Regions from separate parts of the Pseudomonas sp. 1 genome, predicted to be linked through region 1. Evidence: predicted binding sites of a transcription regulator. Region 1 holds the regulator's gene; each other region holds the start of a gene.

What was found. Region 1 encodes sigma-54, which starts transcription at its own class of promoters, with help from an activator protein. Its sites were predicted from a motif close to ANTGGCATNNANNTTGCTNT; they were not measured.
Positions count from the first base shown of each region.
Region 2: a site for sigma-54 is predicted at 1,640-1,659, ahead of glnK (P-II family nitrogen regulator). Genes of this name have one in related genera too.
Region 3: a site for sigma-54 is predicted at 4,386-4,405, ahead of AC1MDC_RS17655 (CmpA/NrtA family ABC transporter substrate-binding protein). Genes of this name have one in related genera too.

Region 1 is NZ_JBWXMQ010000010.1:54,724-64,514, forward strand. It holds gene pmbA (metalloprotease PmbA) at 1-492, shown strand, start outside; gene AC1MDC_RS16440 (FagA protein) at 654-1,061, shown strand; gene AC1MDC_RS16445 (class II fumarate hydratase) at 1,042-2,418, shown strand; gene AC1MDC_RS16450 (hypothetical protein) at 2,446-2,886, shown strand; gene AC1MDC_RS16455 (superoxide dismutase) at 2,888-3,499, shown strand; gene AC1MDC_RS16460 (ZIP family metal transporter) at 3,530-4,423, shown strand; gene AC1MDC_RS16465 (HPr family phosphocarrier protein) at 4,463-4,738, opposite strand; gene rapZ (RNase adapter RapZ) at 4,754-5,611, opposite strand; gene ptsN (PTS IIA-like nitrogen regulatory protein PtsN) at 5,614-6,078, opposite strand; gene hpf (ribosome hibernation-promoting factor, HPF/YfiA family) at 6,090-6,398, opposite strand; gene AC1MDC_RS16485 (RNA polymerase factor sigma-54) at 6,472-7,965, opposite strand; gene lptB (LPS export ABC transporter ATP-binding protein) at 8,152-8,877, opposite strand; gene lptA (lipopolysaccharide transport periplasmic protein LptA) at 8,877-9,422, opposite strand; gene lptC (LPS export ABC transporter periplasmic protein LptC) at 9,409-9,791, opposite strand, start outside.
Region 2 is NZ_JBWXMQ010000009.1:114,658-124,448, forward strand. It holds gene AC1MDC_RS15470 (ammonium transporter) at 1-1,077, opposite strand, end outside; gene glnK (P-II family nitrogen regulator) at 1,115-1,453, opposite strand; gene AC1MDC_RS15480 (accessory factor UbiK family protein) at 1,852-2,112, shown strand; gene AC1MDC_RS15485 (BRO-N domain-containing protein) at 2,508-3,035, shown strand; gene AC1MDC_RS15490 (HigA family addiction module antitoxin) at 3,030-3,299, opposite strand; gene AC1MDC_RS15495 (YifB family Mg chelatase-like AAA ATPase) at 3,787-5,280, shown strand; gene AC1MDC_RS15500 (methyl-accepting chemotaxis protein) at 5,386-7,362, opposite strand; gene AC1MDC_RS15505 (LysR substrate-binding domain-containing protein) at 7,547-8,467, opposite strand; gene AC1MDC_RS15510 (NorM family multidrug efflux MATE transporter) at 8,626-9,791, shown strand, end outside.
Region 3 is NZ_JBWXMQ010000011.1:37,675-47,465, reverse strand. It holds gene rlmKL (bifunctional 23S rRNA (guanine(2069)-N(7))-methyltransferase RlmK/23S rRNA (guanine(2445)-N(2))-methyltransferase RlmL) at 2-2,272, opposite strand; gene rmf (ribosome modulation factor) at 2,803-3,018, shown strand; gene AC1MDC_RS17660 (quinone-dependent dihydroorotate dehydrogenase) at 3,278-4,297, opposite strand; gene AC1MDC_RS17655 (CmpA/NrtA family ABC transporter substrate-binding protein) at 4,520-5,731, shown strand; gene AC1MDC_RS17650 (ANTAR domain-containing response regulator) at 5,747-6,322, shown strand; gene AC1MDC_RS17645 (nitrate/nitrite transporter) at 6,665-7,876, shown strand; gene AC1MDC_RS17640 (bifunctional protein-serine/threonine kinase/phosphatase) at 7,884-9,554, shown strand.

The DNA of each region.
Region 1 (9,791 bases):
TGGTTGACCATCGACGAGCGCCCGCACCTGATGCGTGCCATGGGCAGTGCATCGTACGACGGTGACGGTCTGGCGACCTATGCCAAGCCGTTCGTCGAAAAGGGTGAGTTGGTCTCGTACATCCTCGGCACCTATTCGGGTCGCAAACTCGGCATGCCGAGTACCGCCAACGCCGGCGGCGTGCATAACCTGTTTGTCACTCATGGCGATGAAGACCAGGCGGCCTTGCTGCGGCGTATGGGGCGCGGGTTTCTGGTCACCGAGTTGATGGGCCATGGTCTGAACATGGTGACCGGTGATTACTCGCGCGGTGCGGCGGGTTTCTGGGTCGAGAACGGTGAAATCCAGTTCGCGGTGCAGGAAGTGACCATCGCCGGCAACATGCGCGACATGTTCAAGCAGATCGTCGCCGTTGGTAACGATCTGGAACTGCGCAGCAATATTCGCACCGGCTCGGTGTTGATCGAGAAGATGACTGTGGCGGGCAGTTAAGCCCCCGTCAGGTAAACAAAGGCGCGCCACCCAATTGGGGTGGCGCGCTTTTTTTGTGTCCGAAAATTTTTTTAGCTGATCAGGTCAGCTAAAAAGCCGCCCTTGTTTTGGTTCTTATTATCATCTAATAATAAATCTCATTATCGGATGAGCCCAGGATCATGAGTTCTGCCTTGCACGAGCAGCCGTACCTCGAAAGCTGGCGCTGGATGAGTCGCCAGATCCGTTGCGCGATGGATCCCGACGAGCCGCGTCTGATCGAACACTACTTGGCCGAAGGCCGATATCTGGCCTGCTGCACAGTGACCTCACCCTGGATGGTCGCTGAAACCTCTTTCCGTCTGCTGCTCGACACGGCCTCCGACATCGCGCTGCCGTGGCATTGGCGCAGCCTCTGTCTCGATCAAGCCTGGCGACCGCTGCGTGAAATGGAACGCCTCTCAATGTGCAAATGCCGGCTCAAACGCTGGCAAAGCTACACCTGGCAGCTCGCCACCTGCGAGTTGCAACCCTCGATTCCTCTCATTGAATTAGTCCAAGGATTTAGCGATGACCAAGACACGTATTGAGCGCGACAGTATGGGCGAACTGCAGGTGCCGGTGGACGCTCTCTACGGCGCGCAGACCCAGCGTGCAGTGGATAACTTCCCGATCAGCGGCAAGCCGATGCCGACCCAGTTCATCCGTTCCCTGATTCTGGCGAAAGCGGCCGCCGCCCGCGCCAACGTCGAACTCAACCAGATCAGCGCCGCGCAAGGCAAGGCCATCAGCGATGCCGCTCAAGCACTGCTGGAAGGCGACTTCATGCAGCATTTCCCGGTGGATATCTTCCAGACCGGCTCCGGCACCAGCTCCAACATGAACGCCAACGAAGTGATCGCCACCCTGGCCAGCCGCCTGCTCGAAGAACCGGTGAACCCCAACGATCACGTCAACTGCGGGCAGAGCAGCAACGACATCATCCCGACCACCATCCACGTCAGCGCCGCGTTGGCCCTGCACGAACAATTGCTGCCGGCGCTGCTGCATCTGGTGCAAGTGATCGAGCGCAAGTCCGGGCAAGTCCATCATCACGTCAAGACTGGCCGCACCCACTTGATGGACGCGATGCCGGTGCGCATGAGTCAGGTACTCAACGGTTGGGCACAGCAGCTCAAGGCCAATATCGGTCATCTGCAGGATTTGCTGCCAAGCCTGCAATCTCTGGCTCAGGGCGGCACGGCGGTCGGCACCGGGATCAATGCGCATCCGGAGTTCGCAGCGCGTTTCAGCCGCCAGTTGAGCCTGTTGACCAACGTCCAGTTCACGCCGGGCAAGGATCTGTTCGCCCTGATCGGCTCGCAGGACACCGCCGTAGCGGTGTCGGGTCAGCTCAAGGCTACTGCCGTGTCGCTGATGAAAATCGCCAACGACCTGCGCTGGATGAATTCCGGCCCGCTCGCCGGCCTCGGTGAAATCGAGCTGGAGGGTTTGCAACCGGGGTCGTCGATCATGCCGGGCAAGGTCAATCCAGTAATTCCTGAAGCTACCGCCATGGTCGCCGCGCAAGTGATCGGCAACGATTCGGTGATCACCATCGCCGGTCAGTCGGGCAATTTCGAATTGAACGTGATGCTGCCGATCATCGCCCAGAACCTGTTGAGCAGCATCGAGTTGCTGGCCAACTCCGGCCGTCTGCTGGCCGACAAGGCCATCGCCAGCTTCAAGGTCAACGAGTCGCGGCTCAAGGAAGCGCTGTCGCGCAACCCGATTCTGGTGACCGCGCTCAACCCGATCATCGGTTACCAGAAAGCCGCCGAAATCGCCAAGCAGGCCTACAAACAGGGCCGTCCGGTGATCGACGTCGCGCTGGAACACACCGACCTGTCGCGCAGCCAACTGGAAGAGTTGCTCAATCCCGAGAAACTCACCGCCGGCGGCGTGTAAGCACCGCAACCGCTTTGGAGGTTCACCATGGAGCACTGGAAACGCACGATCGAACGGGCCAATCGCTGTTTCATGCTGGGCGATCTGATCGATGCCCGCGAGGCTTATCTGCAAGCCTTGGCCCTGGCTCAAGTGTTGTTCGAACGCTGGGCCGATGCCGACGAAGCGGTGGCGGCCTGCGTCATTTCCCATCACAACCTGGCGGATCTGCATCTGCGCCTGAATCAGCCGGAGGAGAGCGCCGAGTACCTCTGCGCTATCCACCAGCGCCTGTTGCAGACCATGCAGGACGAGCGACTGCGCCCGGCGCTGCGTGAAGCGGCATTGCGCCAGAGCAGCAAGACCTACGTCGAGCTGCTCAATTTCATCAGCGAACACGGCGAATACCCGCGCACCCAGCGTTTGCTGCACCCGGATACAGGCAATGCGCGCCGCGCGCCTGCCCCACATCACCATGGAGTCCATTGAAATGGCTTTTACCCTGCCAGCCTTGCCTTACGCCTACGACGCTCTGGAACCGCACATCGATGCGCAAACCATGGAGATCCACTACACCAGACATCATCAGACCTATATCAACAATCTGAACGCTGCAATCGAGGGCACCGAGTTCGCGGAATGGCCGGTGGAAAAACTGGTCGCCAGCGTCCAGCAACTACCGGAAAAACTTCGTGCGGCGGTGATCAACCAGGGGGGCGGTCACGCCAACCACTCGCTGTTCTGGGAAGTAATGGTGCCCAACGGTGGTGGTAAACCGGATGGTGCGCTGGCCAGGGCGATCGATGAACAATTGGGCGGCCTCGACAGCTTCAAGGACGCTTTCACCAAAGCCGCGCTGACCCGTTTCGGCAGTGGCTGGGCCTGGCTCAGTGTGACGCCGGACAAGAAACTGGTGGTGGAAAGCAGCGGTAACCAGGACAGCCCGCTGATGAGCGGCAATACGCCGATTCTCGGGCTCGATGTGTGGGAGCACGCGTACTACCTGCGTTATCAGAACCGTCGGCCGGAATACATCAGCGCGTTCTACAACGTCATCAATTGGCCGGAAGTCGCTGCGCGCTATCAGGCCGCGCTGGTTTAAGTCTTCTATAAAAACAATCCAAGGCTGACTATGGGCACTGAAACACTGGCGATCGGAAGTGGGCGTATGTTTCGTTACGCAATTGGATCGCTGTTGCTGTTGGCGGGTATGACCTTACTGGTCGCCCACGGACTGGAATGGCTGAATCTGGAGCCCAGGCTATCGCGTGCATTGCAGGGCGGGGCGATTTGCGCCCTCGGCACCGCACTTGGAGCCGTTCCAGTGTTGGTGATCCGCAACATGCCCCAGGCACTGGGCGATACGCTGCTGGGTTTTGGCGCCGGTGTGATGCTGGCGGCGACCGCGTTTTCGCTGATCGTGCCGGGAATCGCCGCCGCCGAAAGTCTGGGACTGAGTCCGTGGGGCGCCAGCGGCCTGATCTGCTTTGGCATCATGCTCGGAGCGTTCGGTCTGTATCTGGTTGACCGCCGGGTGTCGGGCGCTTCGCCGGAAATGCTCATCGGCACTGTCGAGCATCCGGTGATTCCGCCGCGGATCTGGTTGTTTGTGTTCGCCATCATCGCCCACAACATCCCGGAAGGGATGGCTGTCGGCGTCTCGGCTGGCGGTGGAATGCCGGACGCAGACAGTCTGGCGATGGGCATTGCCTTGCAGGATGTGCCGGAAGGGCTGGTGATTGCACTGGTGTTGGCTGGCGCCGGGATGTCGCGGGTGAAGGCGTTTTTGATTGGCGCAGCGTCAGGACTGGTCGAGCCGGTGTTCGCGCTTCTGTGTGCGTGGCTGGTCAGTCTGGCCGAGTTGTTGCTGCCCTTGGGGTTGGCGTTGGCGGCGGGAGCCATGCTGCTGGTGGTGACTCACGAGGTTATCCCGGAGTCGCGACGCAATGGCCATGAGAAGCTGGCAAGTCTGGGATTGCTGATCGGCTTCTGTCTGATGATGGTGATGGACACGGCGTTGGGATGAGTCGGGAGGAGGGAGCGAACTCCCTCGCCTCAAGCGTTCTCAACCACCTTCGTCGAAGTAGTTGTTAATCAGCGTTACCAACTCGTCCATGGCTTCCTGTTCCTGATGACCTTCGGTGCTCAGGTAGATTTTGGTGCCCTTGCCTGCAGCGAGCATCATCATCGCCATGATGCTTTTGCCGTCAACCGTGGTTTCCGGGGTGCGGCCCACTCTGATCGTGCAATCGGGAAACTTACCCGCCACCCCGACGAATTTTGCCGATGCGCGGGCATGCAGGCCCAGCTTGTTGATGATTTCTATTTCCCGAGCAGGCATCGCGGTGTGAATCCTTTAGCTGAGGTCGCGGTGGCGAACCTGGACGTTCTTCAGGGTCTTCTGCAGCGCCTGGCCAAGACGTTCGGTCAGGTAAACGGAGCGGTGATGCCCGCCGGTGCAGCCGATGGCAATGGTGACATAAGCGCGGTTGCTCGCCGCAAAGCGCGGCAACCATTTGTACAGATACGAGTAAATGTCCTGGTACATCTCCTCGACCTCCGGCTGCGCCGCCAGATACTCGGCGACCGGCTGATCGAGACCGGATTGTGCGCGCAGCTCCGGTTTCCAGTACGGATTCGGCAGGCAGCGTACATCGAACACCAGATCCGCATCCACCGGCATGCCGCGTTTGAAACCGAACGACTCCACCAGAAACGCAGTGCCCGGCTCAGGCTGGTTCAGCAGGCGCAGCTTGATGGTGTCGCGCAGTTGATAGAGATTGAGGTTAGTGGTGTTGACCTTCAGATCGGCCAGATCGGCGATCGGGCCCAGCAGGGCGGTTTCGTCGTTGATGGCCTCGGCCAGCGAGCGGTTGGCATTGCTGAGCGGGTGACGACGACGGGTCTCCGAAAAACGTTTGAGCAATGTTTCGTCATCGGCATCCAGGAACAGGACATCGCACTGGATGTGCCGGCTGCGAACTTCCTCGAGCAGCTCTGGAAAACGTGACAGATGGCTCGGCAGGTTGCGGGCGTCGATCGAGACAGCCACCAGCGGCTGGAGCATTTCGGTATGCACCAGCGCGCGCTCGGCGAGATCCGGAAGCAAGCCGGCAGGCAGGTTGTCAATGCAGTAGTAGCCATTGTCCTCAAGGACATCCAGGGCAGTACTCTTACCCGAGCCGGAACGGCCACTGACAATGATCAAGCGCATGATTACGGCCTGTTCTGTTCTTCCAGTACAACCTGGTACAAGGCTTCGTTGCTTGGTGCGCTACGCAGTCTGTCGCGCACATCCTTGCGGTCGAGCATGCTGGCGATCTGGCGTAAAAGCTCCAGGTGAGCATCGGTGGCGGCTTCCGGCACCAGCAGGACGAACAGAAGGTCCACAGGCGCGCCGTCGATAGCGTCAAAATCGATAGGGGCGTCAAGGTGCATCAGCGCACTGATCGGCGCTTCGCAGCCCTTGAGGCGGCAGTGGGGAATGGCGATGCCGTTGCCAAAACCGGTGGAACCCAGTTTTTCACGGGCAATCAATGCCTCGAAGACATCTTGCATCTCCAGATCCGGGACTTCCCGGGCGATCAGGTTGGCAATTTGTTCGAGGGCTTTCTTTTTACTGCCGCCCGGCACGTTCACCAGGGAACGGCCGGGGGTCAGGATACTTTCAAGTCGGATCATGGGGGTGGGGGTTATCGACCGGTAGCGCCCTGAAGCAGGCTCTGGGTCTTTTCCTTATGCTTTTTGAGTTGTTTATCAAGCTTGTCGGTCAGCGCGTCGATCGCAGCGTACATGTCAGTATGTTCCGCGTTAGCGACGACTTCATTGCCGGGAATATGCAGCGTGGCTTCGATTTTCTGCTTCAGCTTTTCGACGCACATCGTGACTTGCACGTTGGTGATCTTGTCGAAATGTCCCTCAAGCCTCTTGAGCTTTTGCTCAACGTACTCACGGAGAGGTTGGGTAACTTCCAGTTGGTGTCCACTGATGTTGACTTGCATACAGCTTCTCCTTCGTTGCCAGTGCATAAAGCGGCAGGCCGAAGAGCCTGCCACTGGAACGCTGTAACGTGGCTTACATCAACCGCTTGCGTTCGCTCGAAGGCGCGATCCCGAGGGATTCGCGGTACTTGGCGACGGTGCGGCGAGCCACCTGAATGCCTTGTGCCTCCAGTAAACCAGCGATCTTGCTGTCACTCAACGGCTTTTTCTGATTTTCCGCGGCAACCAGTTTCTTGATGATCGCGCGGATCGCCGTGGAAGAGCATTCACCGCCTTCGGAGGTGCTTACATGGCTGGAGAAAAAGTATTTCAGCTCATATATGCCCCGCGGGGTATGCATGAATTTTTGCGTGGTCACTCGGGAAATTGTCGACTCGTGCATGCCCACTGCTTCAGCGATGTCATGCAGGACCAGCGGCTTCATGGCTTCGTCGCCGTACTCCAGGAAGCCGCGCTGATGCTCGACGATCTGGGTGGCAACTTTCATCAGGGTTTCGTTGCGGCTCTGCAGGCTCTTGATGAACCAGCGGGCTTCCTGCAACTGATTGCGCATGAAGGTGTTGTCGGCACTGGTGTCGGCACGACGTACGAAACCGGCGTACTGGGCGTTGACCCGCAGACGCGGCACTGATTCCTGGTTCAGCTCCACCAGCCAGCGTTCGTTGTCCTTGCGTACGATGACGTCAGGCACCACGTATTCGGCTTCGGTCGACTCGATCTGCGAGCCGGGGCGCGGGTTGAGGCTCTGCACCAGTTCGATGACCTGGCGCAGTTCGTCTTCCTTGAGCTTCATGCGGCGCATCAGTTGGCTGTAGTCGCGACTGCCGAGCAGGTCGATGTAATCGGTAACCAGGCGCTTGGCTTCGGCCAGCCAAGGGGTCTTGGCCGACAGCTGGCGCAATTGCAGCAGCAGGCATTCGCCCAGGTTGCGCGCGCCGATGCCGGCCGGTTCGAACTGCTGGATGCGGTGCAGGACGGCTTCGATCTCGTCCAGCTCGATATCGAGTTCCGGATCAAAGGCGTCGAGGATTTCTTCGAGGGTTTCGTCGAGGTAGCCCTGATTGTTGATGCAATCGATCAGGGTGACCGCGATCAGGCGATCGGTGTCGGACATCGGTGCCAGATTCAATTGCCACAGCAGGTGGCTTTGCAGGCTCTCGCCGGCGGAAGTGCGGGTGGTGAAGTCCCACTCGTCATCATCGCTGCTCGGCAGGCTGCTGGCACTGGTCTGATAGACGTCTTCCCAGGCGGTGTCGACGGGTAGATCGTTGGGGATTCGCTCGTTCCATTCGCCGTCTTCGAGGTTATCGACTGTCGGCGCGGTCTCCTGATAGGAGGGTTCCTGGATCTCGGTGTTGGGCTTCTGCTCGGCGTTGTCGGCCATGGGATCGGAGTTGTCGAAGTCGTCGCCGTCTTCCTGGCGTTCGAGCATCGGATTGGATTCCAGAGCCTCCTGGATTTCCTGCTGCAGATCCAGGGTCGACAATTGGAGCAGGCGGATGGCCTGTTGCAGCTGCGGTGTCATCGTCAGCTGCTGGCCCATTCTCAAGACTAGCGATGGTTTCATGGCAGGGGCTTAACACCTTTTTCGCCGGCGCTATGCGCCATCCACTACAGGGCGCCGGGGCGCCAAACTTAAGCAAATTATATGCCTGAAACTGTCGTGTTTGCCTAGAGCGCTGTAACAATAAAAGCGTATAAAAAAGCGCTTCAACGTTACAGCACCCGAACGGCTGATCGAATGCCGTCTTGCTTACAGGCGGAACTCGTGACCCAGGTAGACTTCCTTCACCAGATCGTTGGCGAGGATGGTCGCGGAGTCGCCTTCAGCGATCAACTGGCCGTCGTTGACGATGTAGGCGGTTTCGCAGATATCCAGCGTCTCGCGGACGTTGTGGTCGGTGATCAGTACACCGATGCCCTTGGCCTTGAGGTGGTGGATGATCTGCTTGATGTCGCCGACCGAGATAGGGTCGACACCCGCGAACGGTTCGTCGAGCAGGATGAACTTCGGTGCCGTGGCCAGTGCGCGGGCGATTTCCACCCGGCGGCGCTCACCACCGGACAGGCTCATGCCAAGGTTGTCGCGGATGTGGCTGATGTGGAATTCCTGCAGCAGGCTTTCCAGCTCCTTGCGACGACCGGCCTTGTCGAGTTCCTGGCGGGTCTCGAGGATGGCCATGATGTTGTCGGCGACCGACAGTTTGCGGAAGATCGACGCTTCCTGCGGCAGATAGCCGATACCAGCCTTGGCGCGACCGTGCATCGGCTGGTGGCTGACGTCCAGATCGTCGATCAGTACGCGACCCTGATCGGCCTGGACCAGGCCGACGATCATGTAGAAACAGGTGGTCTTGCCGGCGCCGTTCGGGCCGAGCAGGCCGACGATCTGACCGCTGTCGATCGACAGGCTGACGTCGCGCACGACCTGGCGGCTTTTATAGGCCTTGGCCAGGTGCTGAGCTTTCAGAGTTGCCATTACTGGGTTTTCTCGTCGGTTTTCTTCTTCGGCTGGATCACCATGTCGATGCGCGGACGCGCTTCGGTGACCTTGCTGCCAGTGGCTCGACCGGCGCTGGCCAGTTTTTTCACCGTGTCATAGACGATTTTCTCGCCTTGAGTGGTGTTGTTGTCCTTGTCGACGACTTTGGCCTTGTCGATCAGTACAACGCGGTTCTGCTGTGCGTGGTACTGAATGGTCACGCCCCAGCCCTGAACGGGTTTGGTGTCGCCGGCAGTCTGCAACTGTTCGAAGTAGGCGAGGTTGCCAACCGAAGTCACGACGTCGATGTCGCCGTTGGGCGCACGGGTCATGGTCACGGTGTTGCCTTTGACGACCATCGAACCCTGGGTGATGATCACGTCGCCTTTATAGGTGGCAACGCCGTTCTTGTCGTCCAGCTGGGCATCGTCGGCCTGAATGCGGATTGGCTGCTCTTGATCGTTCGGCAGAGCCCAGGCGCTCACGCTTCCCAGTGCTGCGCCCAGACTGAGCAAAATAGGGAGGGTTTTAACGAGCCTCATACTGTCCTCTTACGTTCGATAGCAGGTGTATCCTGCTTTCCTTCAAATACGCTTTCATTCCTACGCCAGTCGATACACCGCCAGCGCCGTCGATTCTAACGGGTTGCTGGGTCTGCGCATATTGCTGCTGCGGGAACACCGTCATGCGAGTGGAGGTGATCAGGGTATCGCGGTTCTTTTCGTCGGTGCGCTTGACGCGTACCGAGTCGATCAGTTCGACCTCGGTGCCACCGGAGTTCACTTCGCCGCGTTCACTGGTTACGTGCCATGGAAAATCGGTGCCACGGAACATGTTCAGATCGGGCTTGGTGACCAGTGTAATGTCGGTCGCCTTGACGTGCTCAGCCTTGTCGGACGTCATTTCGTACT
Region 2 (9,791 bases), on a different contig from region 1:
GTGCACGCCGAAGGCATCCAGGGAGTCGTCATAACCGAGTTTGCGTTTCAGGGTGGTGGCGCAGAAGAAGCACACCACGCCCGCTGCCAGACCGATCACCAGTGCGCCCATCGGGCCCACGGTGCCAGCGGCCGGAGTGATCGCAACCAGGCCTGCAACCACACCGGATGCGATACCCAGTGCGCTTGGTTTGCCGTGGGTGATCCACTCGGCGAACATCCAGCCCAGTGCGGCAGCGGCGGTCGCGATCTGAGTCACCAGCATCGCCATGCCGGCGGTGCCGTTGGCGGCTGCGGCGGAACCGGCGTTGAAGCCGAACCAGCCAACCCACAGCATCGCCGCGCCCATCAGGGTGTAACCCAGATTGTGTGGCGCCATCGGGGTGGTCGGGAAGCCTTTGCGTTTACCCAGTACCAGGCAGGCAATCAGACCGGCCACACCGGCGTTGATGTGCACCACGGTGCCACCGGCGAAGTCGAGCACGCCCCAGTCCCACATCAGGCCGCCATTGCCGGACCAGACCATGTGCGCGATCGGTGCATAGACCAGGGTGAACCAGATGCCCATGAAGATCAGCATCGCGGAGAACTTCATCCGCTCGGCGAACGCACCGACGATCAGCGCCGGGGTGATGATCGCGAAGGTCATCTGGAAGGTGATGAAGACCGCCTCGGGGAACAGCGCCGCCGGGCCGGTCAGGCTCGCTGGCGTGACACCGGCCAGGAACGCCTTGCCGAATCCACCCACGAACGAGTTGAAGTTGACGACGCCTTGCTCCATGCCGGTGGTGTCGAACGCGATGCTGTAGCCATAAATGACCCACAGGACGCTGATCAGGCCGGTAATGGCGAAGCACTGCATCATCACGGAAAGAATGTTTTTCGACCGGACCATACCGCCGTAGAACAGCGCGAGGCCGGGAATGGTCATGAACAGTACGAGGGCTGTGGAGGTGAGCATCCAGGCGGTGTCGCCGGAGTTCAGGACTGGAGCTGCCACTTCGTCTGCCGCCATGGCCAGGCCGGGCATTACGATAGACAACAGGGCTCCTAGCCCTGCGAATTTACGCAGAGTCATATTGTTTTCTCCTGGGGCGTTGGGTTTGTGGCGGCGTTTAGATCGCGTCGGTATCGGTTTCGCCGGTACGGATGCGGATCGCCTGTTCCAGATTGACCACGAAGATCTTGCCGTCACCGATCTTGCCGGTGTTGGCAGCCTTGGTTATCGCCTCGATAACCCGATCCAGATCCTTGTCGTCGATGGCAACGTCGATTTTCACCTTGGGCAGAAAATCGACCACATACTCCGCGCCGCGATACAGCTCGGTGTGACCCTTCTGCCGACCGAAGCCTTTGACTTCAGTAACGGTAATGCCCTGCACGCCGATTTCGGACAGCGACTCGCGCACGTCGTCCAACTTGAACGGCTTGATGATGGCAGTGACTAGCTTCATGAAACTCTCTCCCGAATTGGTGGACTTGCCCCAGGAAAACAAACCCGACTCAAGTCTAAGCGCAGTGCCTGGCTTTGTAACGCTTCGTTGTCGACGCCAGCTAACCGCTCCAGACGAAACTCCCCGCTCCGTCTGCCGCACTGCATTCGTCACAGCGACTGCATCAGTGCATGGGTCGAAGGTGACTAAGCAGAAAGCTTGCCATCTCGCCAAAAACCCCTGATTTCAATCCCTTGGCCGCTGTCGCAGATGCCATCACCCAAATGGCACTCGGGATACGCACAACAACGGTGCGCGGCCGTGCATCCAGTTGCGCGAAAAGCGTGCATCCGTGCCTGCGTCAATGACTATAGACACTGCGTGATACACTGCCGGCCATTGTTTCCAGGACATATCCCATGCTCGCGCCCAAAGACTTCCTCGACGCCCTGAGCGGCACCGCCTCCCGCCTGTTCAGCGGCGATACGCCCTTGCCAAAAGCCGAAATCGAAAGCCAGTTCAAGATGCTGCTGCAAAGTGCCTTCAGCAAACTGGACCTGGTGAGCCGCGAAGAGTTTGACAGTCAGATGGTGGTACTGGCGCGCACTCGCGCCCGGCTCGAAAGCCTTGAGGCGAAGGTGGCTGAATTGGAAGCGAAGCTGACGCCGCCGGCTGAGTAACACCTCGTGTCTTTGTGAAAGCGGCCCCTTGTGGGAGCGGGCTTGCCCGCGAATGAAGGTCGGAACGACCTTCCCGCCATTCAGGATTCGCTATTGACTCTCGGCAGAATCCTACAGCTTGCAACCCCGCCGTCCGATTGCGTCGTGAAGCCCTGATTCCTAAGCTCACCCAATGCTGAATGTTCAGCACTGGGTTTGGCGACCCGGAAAGCTTAAGGCGCACGACAACCATGATGGCGGCTGTGTTTACCGCCACATCGAGTCATGGCGGTTGTGCGTGGGAGACCTTCGGGTCTGCCGGGTTCCTTTTGCTCCGGTTCGCCAACCCGCGTACGACTGCCACCCAATTGTTTGGCGACAATTGAGGGCAGCCCTAAAGCAAAAGGAGCTGTTCAATGAATAACGAAGAGACGTATCTCACTCCTCAGGTTTTCACCCGCTACAAACTCCCCCTCCACGCCCTGCTCATCCAGAACCAACCCTGGTTCTCCGCCCGCGACCTGGGCCGCCTGCTGCACATTTACCTCAACGAACGCATGCTGCGAAAACTCGACCCCGACCAATACCAAACCCGCAAAACCCTGATCCACAACCAGATCGAAAACACCCTCCTGATCAGCGAGTCCGGCATCTACGCCCTCCTCGTCTATCACTACTGCCCCGAATACCGAGCGCTACGCGAATGGCTCACCCATCAAGTCATCCCCACCCTGCGCGACGCCCAGCACCCCACCACAAGCGAACGCCCACAGCTAAGCCTGCTGAATTGGCCCGAGATGTCGTTGAGTTTGCTGCACTGGAATAACCAGCCGTGGATTCGGTTGCAGGATGTGCCGTTGATGGTGGTAGAACGGGAAATGCTAAAGCGCCCAGAACCGGGCACTTGGTGGAAGAGGGCTTCGCGGATGCTGCAATCGCTATAGGCCCGCATGCCGGAGCTGGGCCCTGCGTAAATCGTAAGTCGACTGAAGACTCATCCAGAACTCAGGCGGGGTGTTGAGGTGAATTGCCAGTCTGATTGCCAGATCGGCGCAGATCCTGAGCTGGCATTTCACAAGCTTCTCGATCTCGGTTTCAGGCCAGTTCGTGGGCATGGCCAAGTCCATGACAGGCATGCCCAACGGCTCCATGAACTCCTTATTCAGAACCTCGCCGGGATGAATCGAGCGCATACCATTGCGGTTCATTTTTCGCCTCCAGAGGCTGCATTGAGCGGCCAAACTGGAGCACCCGACTTTGCAATACAAGACCGTCGAGTCGCTTTCACTAGCGTCCTACAACTATTAGGGCATGCCCCTACAAAAATCAGCGTCTGCGCCTATTTAAGTTGTCCTTACGCCTGTCATTACATTAGCGACACCCATCAGGATGGAGGTCTCTGTGAAGGATAAAAAGAGAAAGACAAAGCTACTTCAGGTTGTTGAACTACACCTCGAAGCACTTCGACTGGCTGGAAATTTGTCAGCCAATCAACGGAGGTTTATTGAAGTTGCCGTTACGTGCGGACCTGAGCTTGAGCCAAGTGGTCTGTTAGCAGGCAGAAGATGAATGCATAGGCCCGCACAACCGCTTTCTGATACGTCTTGTAAACCTCTACTCAAACGCTAGAACCCCGCTCAACTACCCTTCAAAAACCCGCAGGAAGCGGCCCCCGATTCAACACAAGGAACGACCATGTCCCTCGCCATCGTCCACAGTCGCGCCCAGATTGGCGTGGATGCTCCCGCTGTCACCGTCGAAGTCCACCTGGCCAACGGCTTGCCCTCGCTGACCATGGTCGGCCTGCCCGAAGCGGCGGTGAAAGAGAGCAAGGACCGGGTGCGCAGTGCGATCATCAATTCCGGGCTGCAGTTTCCGGCGCGGCGGATCACGCTGAATCTGGCGCCGGCGGATCTGCCCAAGGATGGCGGGCGGTTCGATCTGGCGATTGCGCTGGGGATTCTGTCGGCGAGTGTGCAGGTGCCGACGTTGACGCTCGATGACGTGGAATGTCTGGGTGAGCTGGCGTTATCCGGCGCTGTGCGGGCGGTGCGCGGGGTGTTGCCTGCGGCGCTGGCAGCGCGCAAGGCCGGGCGGACGCTGGTGGTGCCACGGGCGAATGCCGAGGAGGCTTGTCTGGCTTCGGGACTAAGGGTGATTGCGGTGGATCATCTGCTGGAGGCCGTGGCGCATTTCAATGGACATACACCGGTCGAGCCTTATGTCTCGGACGGGCTGATCCATGCCGCCAAACCCTATCCCGACCTGAATGAAGTACAGGGCCAACTGGCCGCCAAACGGGCGCTGCTGATTGCCGCCGCTGGCGCACACAACCTGCTGTTCAGCGGGCCACCCGGGACGGGCAAGACGTTGCTGGCCAGTCGATTGCCGGGGTTGCTGCCACCGCTGGCCGAGAGTGAAGCGCTGGAGGTGGCGGCGATTCAATCCGTCGCCAGTGGAGCGCCGCTGACCCATTGGCCACAGCGCCCGTTCCGCCAGCCGCATCACTCGGCCTCCGGGCCGGCACTGGTCGGTGGCAGCTCAAAACCGCAACCCGGCGAAATCACCCTCGCCCATCACGGCGTGTTGTTTCTCGATGAGCTGCCCGAGTTTGATCGCAAGGTGCTGGAGGTTCTGCGCGAACCGCTGGAATCCGGCTGCATCGTGATCGCAAGGGCCAAGGAACGGGTGCGCTTTCCCGCGAGATTCCAGCTGGTGGCGGCGATGAATCCCTGTCCCTGTGGATATCTGGGCGAACCAAGTGGTAAGTGCTCCTGCACGCCGGACATGGTGCAGCGCTATCGCAACAAACTGTCGGGGCCGTTGCTGGATCGGATCGATTTGCACCTGACGGTGGCACGAGAGGCGACAGCGCTGAACCCTGCGGTGAAACCGGGAGATGACAGCGCCAGCGCGGCCACATTGGTCGCCGAGGCCCGCGAGCGTCAGCAAAAACGCCAGGGCTGCGCCAATGCGTTTCTCGATTTTCCGGGGCTGAAGAAGCACTGCAAGTTATCCACAGCCGATGAAGCCTGGCTGGAGACGGCGTGCGAAAGACTGATCTTGTCGTTGCGCTCGGCGCACCGGTTGCTCAAGGTGGCGAGGACATTGGCGGATCTGGAGAAATGCGCGGATATCAGTCGCGAGCATCTGGCCGAAGCGTTGCAATACCGGCCGGCGACTCAGTAAATGCCGCGATGGTGGTGGGCCAAAACGCGAGCAGGCTCGCTCTCACAGGTCCTACAAGAAGCCTGGGGAAGCGAGCCTGCTCGCGATAGCTACTTCAAAGAGGCCTCAACGGAAGCGGTCGACCTCCTGGCGCAGGTCGGCTGCCAGGCCTTCCAGTTCCTTGGCGGTGATTGCCAGGTTGGACACCACCTCGCGCTGCTCGCTGTTGGCCATCGCGATGCTCTGCAGGTTGCTGCTCAACAGCGTCGCGGTGCTGCTCTGTTCCTGGGTCGCGGTGGTGATCGCGGCAAATTGCTGGCCTGCCGAACGGCTCTGCTCATCGATCCGCGCCAGCGCCGATGCGACGTTGGCGTTACGCGACAGGCCTTCCTGCATCAGCACGTTGCCTTGTTCCATGGTGCTGATGGCGTTGCCGGTTTCCTGCTGGATGCTATGGATCATGCCGGAGATTTCATCGGTCGCCTGACGAGTGCGCGACGCCAGATTGCGCACTTCGTCGGCCACCACGGCAAAACCCCGACCCTGTTCACCGGCACGGGCCGCTTCGATGGCGGCGTTGAGTGCCAGCAGGTTGGTTTGTTCGGCAATCGAGGTGATCACGCTGACGATGCCGCCGATTTCCTGGGAGCGCTGACCCAGCGTGTTGATCACGGTCGCCGTGGTGTTCAGTGCGCCGGCAATCTGCTCCAGCGAGGACGACGCTTCTTCCATCGACGTGCGACCGATCTGGGTCTGCTGAGCGTTTTCCTGGGCCAGACGCTGGGTGTTGCCCATGTTGTCGGCAATGTTCAGCGACGTGGCGGAGAACTCTTCAACCGCACCCGCCATGCTGGTGATTTCGCCAGACTGCTGCTCCATGCCTTCATAGGCGCCGCCAGACAGGCCGGACAGCGCTTGAGCCCGACGGTTGACCTCTTCCGAGGCGCGGCGGATGTGCTCGACCATGGTCGACAGCGCCTGGCTCATCTGGTTGAAGGCGCGGGCCAACTGGCCGATTTCGTCATTGCTCGACACGCTCAGACGCACGCTCAGATCACCGGCACCCAGGGCTTCCGCCTGACGTACCAGATCACCCAAAGGCGCCAGTTTGCTGCGCAGCAACCAGACCACGGAGCCGACCGCCAGCAACATTGCCAGCAGACTGCCGATGGCCAGTTGGGTACCCACGCTCCAGGTCACCGCGCGAATCTCGGCCTTCGGCATGCTCGCCACCACCGACCACGGGCCGCCTTCGAACGGCACGGCAATGCTGTAGAAGTCTTCGGACTTGTCGCTCCAGAACCGACCTTTACCCGGCGTTTTCGCCAGATCATTGATCACAGGAACCGCTTGATCCAGCGCCTGCACGCCAGCCGGCGCCACCAGCCATTGGTTCTTTTCGTCCAGCAGTGCCAGCGAGCCGGTCTGGCCGATGCGGAAGCGCTTGAGGTTTTCGAACTGGGCGTTCTGCGCGTCGGTGTAATCGAAGCCGACGAACAACACAGCAATCACCTTGCCGCTGCTGTCACGCACCGGGGTGTATTGAGTCATGTAGGAGCGATCGAACAGCAAGGCGCGGCCAACGTAACCCTGCCCCGCCATCAACTTCGCGTAGGCCGGGTGAGCGTGATCGAGCAAGGTGCCGATGGCGCGACTGCCATCCTGCTTGGTCAGCGAGGTGCTGACCCGCACGAAGTCTTCGCCGCTGCGCACGAACAGCGTGGCGACACCCGCCGTCATCTGCTTGAACTCGTCGACTTCCTTGAAGTTGTTGTTCAGCACTTCGCTGCCCAGATGCAGGCCTGGGGTCTGGGTGCCAGCGACGTTGACCGGCTCGCCCGGATGAATGCTCAGGCCGGCGCTGAAGCGCTTCTCGAACAATCCGCTCAGGCGCTGGGTGCTTTCACGCAGCGTGCCGTGGAAAGTGCTCAACTGATCGGCGAGCAGGCGTGCCTCGCTGGCCAGGTGTTCTTCACGAGTGGCGAGGTTGGCGGTGTCAAGCGAACGCAGGGCGAACACCGTACTGCCGCTGATGACAATCGCCAGTATCACGGCGAGCGCGAGGCCCAGCTGCGAGGCGATCCGAGCGCGAGGTTGAGACATGGACAGCTCCTGGCCGAGCCACGGGATCCTCCTTGATCCTGACTCGGAAATTTTTCTAATAGTGGGGGTGAATCGTGGATACCGGCACGACGGTTCCACATGCACGTATTCGGCGGTAAAACCGAATACTTGAGCGAATAGCAGGGTTATGGCGAAAGGCCGGCATTGTGCAGGCTCGAACGTTTCAGCTCAAGCGTGTGACCGCCGGCAGCGTCATGGCGCGGACTTCGCCTTGCAGGAAGTCGCTCAGGCGGCGCAAACGTTCACCTCCCGGACGGGTTTTTGGCCACACCAGGTAATAATTCAGTCCGCTGGCGACCGCCGTCGGCCACGGCAGACTCAGGCGTCCTTGCGCGACATCCTCGGCCACCATCAGCAAATCCCCCATGGACACACCGTAGCCCCGGGCCGCCGCAATCATCCCGAGTTCCAGGGTATCGAACACCTGCCCGCCCTTGAGTGACACCTGATCCGACAACCCCATGTGTTCCAGCCAACTGCGCCAGTCCCGGCGATCCGGCGTCGGGTGCAGCAATTCGGCGCTGGCCAGCCGTGCCACGTCCCAGGGCTGGTCGTTGAGCAGATTCGGCGCGCCGACCGGAATCAGCTCCTCTGGAAACAGCAGGCTGGCTTCCCAGTCCGGCGGGAAATGCCCGTCACTGAGCAACACCGCGCAATCGAAGGGCTCGTTGTTGAAGTCCACCGAATCCACGTCCATCCAGGCGCTGGTCAGTTGTACCTCGTTGCCCGGCTGCAGATGGCGGAAGCGACTGAGCCGCGCCAGCAACCAGCGCATGGTCAGGGTCGACGGAGCTTTCATGCGCAGGATGTCATCTTCGGCGCGCAAGGTATTGCAGGCTCGCTCCAGGGCGGCGAATCCCTCGCGGATGCCCGGCAGCAGCAGGCGCGCCGACTCGGTCAGTTGCAGATTGCGACCGCTGCGATGGAACAAGCGGCAGGCGAAATGCTCTTCGAGTGTGCGGATGTGCCGGCTCACCGCACTTTGCGTGATTGACAACTCTTCGGCGGCCCGCGTGAACGAACTGTGACGGGCCGCCGCTTCGAATGCGCGCAGGGCATACAAGGGTGGAAGACGACGGGACATGCACAACGCTCCAATGGCGGGATTGCGCCAACTTAGCAGAATCGTCGCAGGATGAGTTTTAATCATGCCACCCATCCTTTTTATCCCTTTGTGCAACCCGCACCAAACCCTGAGAATCGACGGTCTCCTGCTCCCTCTTTTATATGGATGTGAACACCATGCAGCGTCCTGTGCGTACCGAACTCTGGGCCATCCTGCGGCTGGCGGGGCCGTTGATTGCTTCGCAGTTGGCGCACATGCTGATGGTGCTGACCGACACCCTGATGATGGCGCGCCTCAGTCCCGAAGCGCTGGCCGGAGGTGGTCTGGGCGCAGCCAGCTATTCGTTCGTGTCGATTTTCTGCATCGGCGTAATCGCGGCGGTCGGTACCCTGGTGGCGATTCGTCAGGGCGCCGGCGACATCATCGGCGCCGCCCGCCTGACTCAGGCCGGGCTATGGCTGGCGTGGCTGATGGCACTCGGTGCCGGGTTGCTGTTATGGAATCTGAAACCGGTGCTGTTGCTGTTCGGCCAGACCGAGACCAACGTCAACGCCGCCGGGCAGTTCCTGATCGCCCTGCCCTTCGCCCTGCCCGGCTACCTGAGTTTCATGGCCCTGCGCGGTTTCACCAGCGCCATCGGCCGGGCAACACCGGTGATGGTCATCAGCCTCGCCGGCACGGTGGCCAACTTCCTGCTCAATTACGCGCTGATCACCGGCATGTTCGGCCTGCCGAAACTGGGGCTGACCGGTATCGGTCTGGTCACGGCGATTGTTGCCAACTGCATGGCACTGGCGCTGGCCTGGCACATCCGCCGGCATCCGGCCTATAACGCCTACCCGCTGCGTGAAGGCCTGTCGCGGCCGAACCGGCAGTACCTCAAAGAACTCTGGCGCCTGGGCCTGCCGATCGGCGGCACCTATGCAGTGGAGGTCGGACTGTTCGCCTTCGCGGCGCTGTGCATGGGCACCATGGGCAGCACCCAACTGGCGGCGCATCAGATTGCGCTACAAATCGTCTCGGTGGCATTCATGGTGCCGGCAGGGATGTCGTATGCGATCACCATGCGCGTCGGCCAGCATTACGGCGCTGGGCAATTGAGCGATGCGCGGATGTCCGGGCGGGTCGGTATCGTCTTCGGTGCAGTGGTGATGCTGGGGTTTGCGATGGTGTTCTGGCTGCTGCCTAATCAACTGGTCGGTTTGTTCCTCGACCATAACGACCCGGCATTTGCCGAGGTGATTCATCTGGCCGTGAGCCTGTTGGCCGTGGCGGCGTGGTTCGAGCTGTTCGACGGCACGCAGACCATTGCCATGGGCTGCATCCGCGGACTCAAGGATGC
Region 3 (9,791 bases), on a different contig from region 1:
GTCAACGAGCCGTGATTTTCCAGGCGCGATGGATCTTGCCGTTGCGGGCGAAATCCGGGTCGATGGTGCTGGCGGTGATTTCCTCGACCGCGTAACGCTCGGCCAGGTTGTCCTCGAGCTGGAACTTGCGGAAGTTGTTGGAGAAGTACAACACCCCGCCCGCTGCCAGGCGCGCCATGGCCAGGTCGATCAACTGCACCTGGTCACGCTGCACGTCGAAGATGCCTTCCATGCGCTTGGAGTTGGAGAAGGTCGGTGGATCGATGAAGATCAGGTCGTACTCTTCGCGGCAGTTTTCCAGCCACGCCATCACGTCGCCCTGCTCCAGACGGTTTTTGTCGGAGAAGCCGTTGAGCGACAAGTTGCGGCGCGCCCAGTCGAGGTAGGTTTTCGACAGGTCGACGCTGGTGGTACTGCGCGCGCCACCCTTGGCTGCGTGGACGGAAGCGGTCGCGGTGTAGCAGAACAGGTTGAGGAAGCGCTTGCCGGCGGCCTCTTTCTGGATCCGCATGCGCATCGGCCGGTGATCGAGGAACAGTCCGGTGTCGAGGTAATCGGTGAGGTTGACCAGCAACTTCACGCCGCCCTCGGTCACTTCATTGAACTTGCCCTGGGCCGCCTGACGCTCGTACTGCCTGGTGCCGCTCTGACGCTCGCGGCGCTTGACCACCACGCGGCTCTTGTCGATGTTCAGCGCCTGCGGGATGGCCGCCAACGCATCGAACATGCGGATCGAGGCCTTTTCCGGGTCGATCGACTTCGGCGCGGCGTACTCCTGAACGTGCACCCAGTCGTGGTACAGGTCGATGGCCATCGCGTATTCCGGCATGTCCGCATCGTAGACGCGGTAGCAATCGATGCCTTCGCGCTTGACCCACTTGCCCAACGCCTTGAGGTTCTTTTGCAGGCGGTTGGCAAACATCTGCCCGCCTTCGCTCAGGCGCGGCTGCTCGATCACTGGCGCCGGGGCCGGCGTCGGTTTGATCGGGTTGCCGTTCTTGTTGAACTTGCGCTCTTGCGGCTCGTTCGGCGTCTGGTCGTAAGCGGCTTGCTCGCGCTCGGCCTGACGTTGCTCCGGAGTACGGCGCTCGCCAGTGACAAACTGATCCGGCAGGACTTTGATCAACAGCAGCTTGCACGGCAGCGCGCCGTTCCAGAACGAATACTGTTTGTGGCTGCGGATGCCCATGCGCTTGCCGAGGTCCGGTGCACCGGTGAACACCGCCGCCTCCCAGTTCAGGCAGGCCTGACGCAGACGCTCGCCAAGGTTCTGGTAGAGGTACAACAGGCTGGCTTCATCACCCAGACGCTCACCGTACGGCGGATTGCAGATGACCAGACCTTTCTGGTTCTGATCCGGACGCGGTTCGAAGGTCGCGACTTCGCCCTGATAGATCTTGATCCACTCGCTCAGGCCGGCGCGCTCGACGTTGTTGCGGCCTGGCTGAATCAGCCGTGGGTCGGCTTCATAACCACGGATCCACAGCGGTGGTTTGGCCAGACCGGCGGCGGCGCGCTCGACGGCTTCTTCGTGGAGTTTTTTCCACAGCGCCGGTACGTGACCGAGCCAGGCGGTGAAGCCCCATTGCTCGCGACGCAGGTTCGGCGCCATATCGGCGGCGATCATGCCGGCTTCTACCAGGAACGTGCCGACACCACACATCGGGTCAGCCAGCGCGCCACCTTCGGCGGCAATGCGCGGCCAGCCGGAACGGATCAGGATCGCGGCCGCGAGGTTTTCCTTCAGCGGCGCAGCGCCCTGCTGCAAGCGGTAGCCGCGCTGGTGCAGGCTGTGGCCGGAAAGGTCGAGGGACAGAATCGCTTCGCCGCGATCCAGACGCAGGTGAATGCGCAGGTCCGGGTTGAGCTTGTCGATGCTTGGTCGGTCGCCCTGCGGGGTGCGGAGTTTGTCGACGATGGCGTCCTTGACCTTCAGGGCGCCGAAGTGAGTGTTGTCGATGCCTGAACCGTGGCCGCTGAATTCCACGGCCAGGGTGCCGTCGGCCAGCATGTGATCCTGCCAGTCGAGGTCGAGTACGCCGTGGTACAGGTCTTCGGCGTTTTTCATCGGGAAACGCTTGAGCACCAGCAGCACCCGGTTGGCCAGACGCGACCAGAGGCACAGACGATAAGCGGTTTCCATGGTCGCCATGCCACGCACGGCGGAGGTGTGTTCGCGGGCCTCTTCAAGGCCAAGCCCGACGGCTTCCTCGATGAGCAGGCCTTCAAGGCCTTTGGGGCAAGTGAGGAAGAGTTCGAAACGGTCGGACATGGTTTTTTCACAGCCTTTGGCTAATGAACCGGCAACGCATTGCCGGTCCGGTTTTCAATCAGGCGCTTTTCTACAAGAACGCCCGCGTGGCACGAAGGTGTGCCGTTCCATCCCCGCTGCTCGGGTTAAAAGAGCTTAGATGCCGGGACAGATAAAGAAGTTGAAGCAACAAAATGACTCAAAGCAACCCTTCGTCGAATAGTAACCCAGCGTAAACGTGGGTCATTCTCACTAAAGGATTAACCTCATCATCCAGCGCGGGGCCGATCATACCGGGGTTTGGCCAATAAACACTGGATAAATACGCGGTTACTTATGGCCATAGCATCTTTTTCGTTACGTCCTTATGACAAAACGGTCATTCCATCGATGTGACTCATTGGTTAGAACTGCACACAGGTTGACGTCGCAACGGCGTCAACACCTTGGCTCGCCACGCCGGCAGCGAGCCGCCAACGGCAGAGTTTTTCTGCCAGACCTCAATTGAGGTCGACGCGACAAAAACAGTCAACAAGTGAGGGAAACACCCTATGAGAAGACTTAAGCGTGATCCGTTGGAAAGAGCTTTTTTGCGCGGATATCAATATGGCGTTGGTGGCAAATCCCGTGAGCTTTGCCCATTTACTCTACCGTCGGTACGTCAAGCCTGGATCAACGGCTGGCGAGAAGGACGCGGCGACAACTGGGACGGTATGACCGGCACTGCGGGAATCCACAGACTCAACGAACTTCACGCCGTCGGCTGACACAGGGCACTTATTGCGACACGACAATCTGATTTCGTAAAAACCTGATCACCATGCACGTCCTTCCCGGACGGCGGGCCACGGCCCAGGGGCTCCTTCGAGGAGCCCTTTTTTATGCCTGCCACATTATTTATGCCATACACAAAACCTGTGGGAGCGACGTTGCGACGACTCGACTTGCTCGCGATGGCGGTGCATCAGTCACACGAAATGTTGACTGAACGGACGCCATCGCGAGCAAGCTCGCTCTCACAAAGGATCAGCGTTTGGCGGCGATGGCGTCCACCGATTCGCGGATCAGCGCCGGGCCCTTGTAGATGAAGCCGGAATAAATCTGCACCAGGCTCGCGCCGGCAGCGATCTTCTCGGCCGCATGCTTGCCTTCGGTGATGCCGCCCGCCGCGATGATCGGCAGCTTGCCGCCCAGCTCGGACGCCAGCACTTTCACGGTGTGGGTGCTCTTCTCACGCACCGGAGCGCCGGACAGACCGCCCGCCTCGTCACCGTGTTCCATGCCTTCGACACCCACGCGGCTGAGGGTGGTGTTGGTGGCGATCACCGCGTCCATCCCGGTTTCGATCAACGCCTGGGCGACTTGCGCGGTTTCTTCGTCGGTCATGTCCGGCGCGATCTTGATCGCCAGCGGTACATGTTTGCCGTGGCGCAGGGCCAGTTCGGCGCGGCGGGTGGCCAGGTCTGCCAGCAATTGCTTGAGCGAATCGCCGAATTGCAGGCTGCGCAGGCCCGGAGTGTTCGGCGAACTGACGTTGACCGTGACGTAACTGGCGTGGGCGTAGACCTTGTCCAGGCAGATCAGATAGTCCTCAACCGCGCGCTCGACCGGGGTGTCGAAGTTCTTGCCGATGTTGATCCCCAGCACGCCCTTGTATTTGGCCGCCGCCACCCGCGCCAGCAGGTTATCCACACCGAGGTTGTTGAACCCCATGCGATTGATGATCGCCTCGGCTTCCGGCAGGCGGAAAATCCGTGGTTTCGGGTTGCCCGGCTGCGGGCGCGGGGTCACGGTGCCGATTTCGACAAAACCGAAACCCAGCTGCGCGAAGCCGTCGATGGCCGCGCCGTTCTTGTCCAGACCGGCCGCCAGACCGACAGGGTTCGGGAATTGCAGGCCCATGACATTCACCGGCAGCGACGCCGGAGCCTTGCACAGCAAGCCGTTGAGGCCCAAACGCCCGCCCGCGCCGATCAGATCCAGCGACAGATCGTGGGAGGTTTCCGGGGAAAGTTTGAACAACAGCTGACGGGCCAGGGTGTACATGGGCGGCTATGACTCGGGCGGCGAAAAGAGGCGGCGATTATAGCCGGGCATCGCCCCACCGCGCGAGGCGCACGGGTAAATCCGTGCGCATGGCATATGCCTTGCACCCTCCCCGGCATCAGCCCGCAGGCCAATGGTGGCGTGCAGGCAAGGACAATGGCGTCGTCTCTCGGTTTTGCGCGGGCAAAGCCTAGGACGACGTTTTTTTTGAGGGTGGCTTTTATGACTCTAACCTCCGCCGGGCCGCTGGCCTGGGTCAACGGCAGCGATGCCCCGGAAAAAAGCGCGATCAACCTCGGCTTCATGGCCTTGAGCGACTGCGCCTCGCTGGTGGTCGCCGCCACCCAAGGCTTTGCCCAGCCTTACGGCCTGACCCTGAACCTCAAGCGCCAAAGCTCCTGGGCCAACCTGCGGGACAACCTGGTCAGCGGCGACCTCGATGCCGCCCACAGCCTCTACGGCCTGATCTACGCGGTGCACCTGGGCATCGGCGGTGTCGCGCCGACCGACATGGCGGTGCTGATGGGCCTGAACCAGAACGGTCAGAGCCTCAACCTGTCCCACGGTTTGCAGGGCCTGGGCGTGACCGGTCCTGAAGCGCTGCACCGGCATGTGCACCAAACCCGCGCAAAACTGACCTTCGCCCAGACCTTCCCGACCGGCACCCATGCCATGTGGCTTTATTACTGGCTGGCGAGCCAGGGCATTCATCCGTTGCAGGATGTCGACAGCGTGGTCGTGCCGCCGCCGCAAATGGTCGCGCACTTGCAAGCCGGACGCATTGATGGCTTCTGCGTCGGCGAGCCGTGGGCGGCCAGCGCCGTACAGCAGGATCTCGGCTTCACATTGGCGACAAGCCAGACCATCTGGCCCGATCACCCGGAGAAAGTCCTTGGCTGCACCCGCGCCTTCGTCGACCAATATCCCAACACCGCCCGCGCGCTGGTGATGGCGATCCTCGAGGCCAGCCGCTTCATCGAAGAAAGCCCGGAAAACCGCCGCAGCACCGCCCAGTTGCTGAGCGCGGCGGAATACCTCGACGCCCCGCTGTCCTGCATCGAACCGCGCTTTCTCGGCGACTACGACGATGGCCTCGGTCATCGCTGGCAGGATCCGCACGCACTGCGTTTTCATGACGATGGCGCGGTGAATCTGCCGTACCTGTCAGATGGGATGTGGTTCATGACCCAGTTCCGCCGCTGGGGTTTGCTGCGCGATGACCCGGATTACCTCGCCGTCGCCCGTCAGGTGCAACAACTGGAGATCTATCGCGACGCGGCGACTGCCATGGGCGTCGCGGCCCGGGGCAAGGACATGCGCAGCAGCCAGTTGATCGACGGCAAAATCTGGGACGGCAGCGACCCGGCCGCCTATGCCCGAAGCTTCAAGCTGCACGCGCTGAGCGACAGCGCGCCCCTTCTCGCCCAGCGCTGACAGGAGACCGCGAACATGTTGCGCATTCTGCTGATCAACGACACCGCGAAAAAAGTCGGACGCCTGAAAGCCGCGCTGACCGAGGCCGGTTTCGAGGTGATCGACGAGTCGGGTCTGACCATCGACCTGCCGGCGCGCGTCGAAACGGTGCGTCCGGACGTAATCCTGATCGATACCGAGTCACCGAGCCGCGATGTAATGGAGCAAGTGGTGCTGGTCAGCCGCGACCAGCCCCGGCCGATCGTGATGTTCACCGACGAACATGATCCTGGCGTGATGCGTCAGGCGATCAAGTCCGGGGTCAGTGCCTACATTGTTGAAGGCATTCACGCACAACGCTTGCAGCCGATTCTCGATGTGGCCATGGCCCGCTTCGAAAGCGATCAGGCCTTGCGCGCCCAGCTACAGGCCCGCGACCAGCAACTGGCCGAGCGCAAGCGCATCGAACTGGCCAAGGGGTTACTGATGAAAATGAAGGACTGCAACGAAGAAGAGGCCTACACCCTGATGCGCCGCCAGGCCATGAGCCGTCAGCAGAAACTGATTCAGGTCGCTGAACAGATCATTGCCATGAGCGAGTTGCTGGGCTGAAGTGCTCCCCCACATTGATCGTTCCCACGCTCCGCGTGGGAATGCAGCCATGGACGCTCCGCGTCCGCTTCTGAACGTGACGGATGCGTTTGCACGCAAAGCGTGGAAACAAGCCACACCGATCTGGCACAAATCTCGCTAAGCATTACGCACAGGTAACCAACGGCGGTTGCCCCACCCACGACAAAGACGTCGCTCACCTTCTTCGCCCCCTTCGGCGATCCGGGTAGCGGCGTTTTTGCGTTTTGGCCCCACAGCCCGGGGCCGGTGGTGCGGCCGTGGCGGCGCCCCACTGTGCTGGTTCTGACTCCTTCTCGAGATTCTCTACAGCTGAGGTGCGCGATGAATAAAAGCTTCTGGAAATCCGGCCACACCCCGACTCTGTTCGCGGCCTTCCTGTATTTCGACCTGAGCTTCATGGTCTGGTACCTGCTCGGCCCGCTGGCGGTGCAGATTGCCGCCGACCTGCATCTGACCACCCAACAGCGCGGGCTCGTGGTGGCGACGCCGATTCTGGCCGGCGCGGTGCTGCGCTTTGCGATGGGCATGCTCGCCGATCGCCTGTCGCCGAAAACCGCCGGGCTGATCGGTCAGGTGATCGTGATCTGCGCGCTGCTCGGCGCCTGGAAACTCGGCATCCACAGTTATGAACAGGCTTTGCTGCTTGGCCTGTTCCTCGGCATGGCCGGCGCCTCGTTCGCTGTGGCCCTGCCGCTGGCCTCGCAGTGGTATCCCCCGGAGCATCAAGGCAAGGCGATGGGCATCGCCGGGGCGGGCAATTCCGGCACCGTGTTCGCGGCGTTGATTGCCCCGGTTTTGGCGGCGGCGTTCGGCTGGAGCAATGTGTTCGGTTTCGCCCTGATTCCGCTGATCCTGACCCTGGTGCTGTTCGCCTGGCTGGCGAAGAACGCGCCCGAGCGGCCGAAAGCCAAATCCATGGCCGACTATTTCAAGGCCCTGGGTGATCGCGACAGCTGGTGGTTCATGTTTTTTTACAGCGTCACCTTCGGCGGCTTCATCGGCCTGGCCAGCGCCCTGCCCGGCTACTTCAACGATCAATACGGCCTGAGCCCGGTGACCGCCGGTTACTACACCGCCGCCTGCGTGTTCGGTGGCAGCCTGATGCGTCCACTGGGCGGCGCGCTGGCTGACCGTTTCGGTGGCATCCGCACCCTCTTGGCGATGTACACGGTTGCAGCGGTTTGTATTGCAGCGGTCGGCTTCAACCTGCCAAGTTCCTACGCGGCGCTGGCACTTTTCGTCTGCACCATGCTCGGCCTCGGCGCAGGTAATGGCGCGGTTTTTCAACTGGTGCCGCAGCGTTTCCGTCGCGAAATCGGCGTGATGACCGGGCTGATCGGCATGGCCGGCGGCATCGGCGGGTTTGCCCTGGCGGCAGGCATGGGCGCGATCAAACAGAGCACCGGCAGCTATCAACTGGCGCTGTGGTTGTTCGCCAGCCTTGGCGTATTGGCGTGGTTCGGTCTGCACGGTGTCAAACGTCGCTGGCGAACCACTTGGGGTTCGGCGGCCGTGACCGCTGCCCGGGTCTGAGGCCCGAATGGCTCTGCAACTGAGTTTCGCCGAAGCCAGCGCCACCGGACCACGCGCGGAAAACCAGGATGCCTTGCGCCTGGTCACGCCGGCCCCGGCGCTGGCTGCGAGCAAAGGTTTTCTGTTCGCCATCGCCGACGGCGTCAGCCAGTGCGCCGATGGCGGGCTGGCCGCGCGCTCGACTTTGCAGGCATTGGCGCTGGATTACTACGCCACCCCGGAAACCTGGAGCGTGGCCCAGGCCCTCGATCGTCTGTTGCTCGCACAAAACCGCTGGTTGCAGGCCAACGGTGGCGGTCAGCCGCTGCTCACCACGATCAGTGCACTGGTCCTGCGTGGCCGGCGGTTTACCCTGGCGCACGTCGGTGATTGCCGGGTCTATCGCTGGCACGCAGCGACCTTGCAGCGGATCAGCGAGGATCACGTCTGGGATCAGCCGGGCATGCAGCACGTGCTCAAGCGCGCACTGGGACTGGATCAGCATCTGGTGCTGGATTTTCTCGACGGCGAGCTGCGTGACGGCGAATGTTTCGTGCTGCTCAGTGATGGCGTGTGGGCAGCGCTCGGCGACACCGCCATCGCCGCAATTTTGCGCGATCAGCCGGACCTGCACAGCGCTGCGCAAACACTGGTCAACGCTGCGCACCTGGCCGGCAGTCAGGACAACGCCAGTGCGCTGTTGGTGCGGGTAGATGCCGTCGGGGAGGCCAGCCTTGGCGATGCGCTGGTTCATTTGCAGCAGTGGCCTCTGCCCCCGCAGCTGAAACCGGGTCAGGTCTTTGAAGGCTGGCGGGTTCAGGAGGTTATAGGGCGCAGCCAACAATCGTTGCTGTATCGAGTGCTCGATGGTCAGGGCCAGGCCTGGCTGTTGAAAACCTTGCCCGCACAATGGGCGGACGATGCCCAGGCCGGCCAGGCCTTGCTGGCGGAAGAATGGTTTCTCAAACGCGTCGCCGGGCGGCATTTTCCTGAAGTCCATAGCGCCGGACAGCGTCAGCATTTGTACTACGTGATGCGTGAATATTCGGGAACAACCCTGGCGCAGTTGTTTGAACAACGCGGCCCGCTGCCACTGGCTCAATGGCAGGATCTGGCCGAACGTCTGCTGCGGGCAGTCGGCCTGTTGCATCGACGGCAGATCCTGCACCGCGACATCAAACCGGAAAACCTGCATCTGGGGGACGACGGCGAGCTGCGTCTGCTGGATTTCGGCCTGGCGTATTGCCCCGGCCTGTCGCAGGACGCACCGTCGACCTTGCCCGGATCCCCGAGCTACATCGCGCCGGAAGCCTTTCAAGGCGTAGCACCCAGCGCGCAACAGGATCTGTATGCGGTGGGCGTGACCTTGTATTTCCTGCTCACCGGGCACTTTCCCTATGGCGAGATCGAAGCCTTCCAGCGCCCGCGTTTCGGGGTGCCGGTGAGTGCCGGGCGATATCGCCCGGATCTGCCGGAGTGGCTGGCGCAGTGTCTGGAGCGCGGTGTGGCGGCCGATCCCTTGCAACGCTATGAAACCGCCGAGGAATGGCTGTTGATTCTGGAGCAAGGTGAGCGCCGCAGCCTGAACGTACGCCCTCGCCCCTTGCTGGAACGTGAGCCGCTGAAGGTCTGGCGGACTTTGGCGTTGCTGGCGTTGCTGGGCAATCTGGTGCTGCTGTTTCTGTTGTTTCATGGCTGATGCGGCGCTCCATAAACGGGCGTGCCGCTTCCATTCAGTGCAAAAACCACAATGAACATCTGGCCAATTCCTGCATTACCCCAGTGAATTCGCGGCTTACCGCGACTTGGCACAGCCACTGCATTAACGTTTTCAACTGACATAAAAGCCCGACCTTCAACGACGAAGGCCGGGCTTCCCGAGAGAACGGGACAAGGACAAAGGCGTCCTCGCCAGGTAACTGGCGGGACGCCTTTT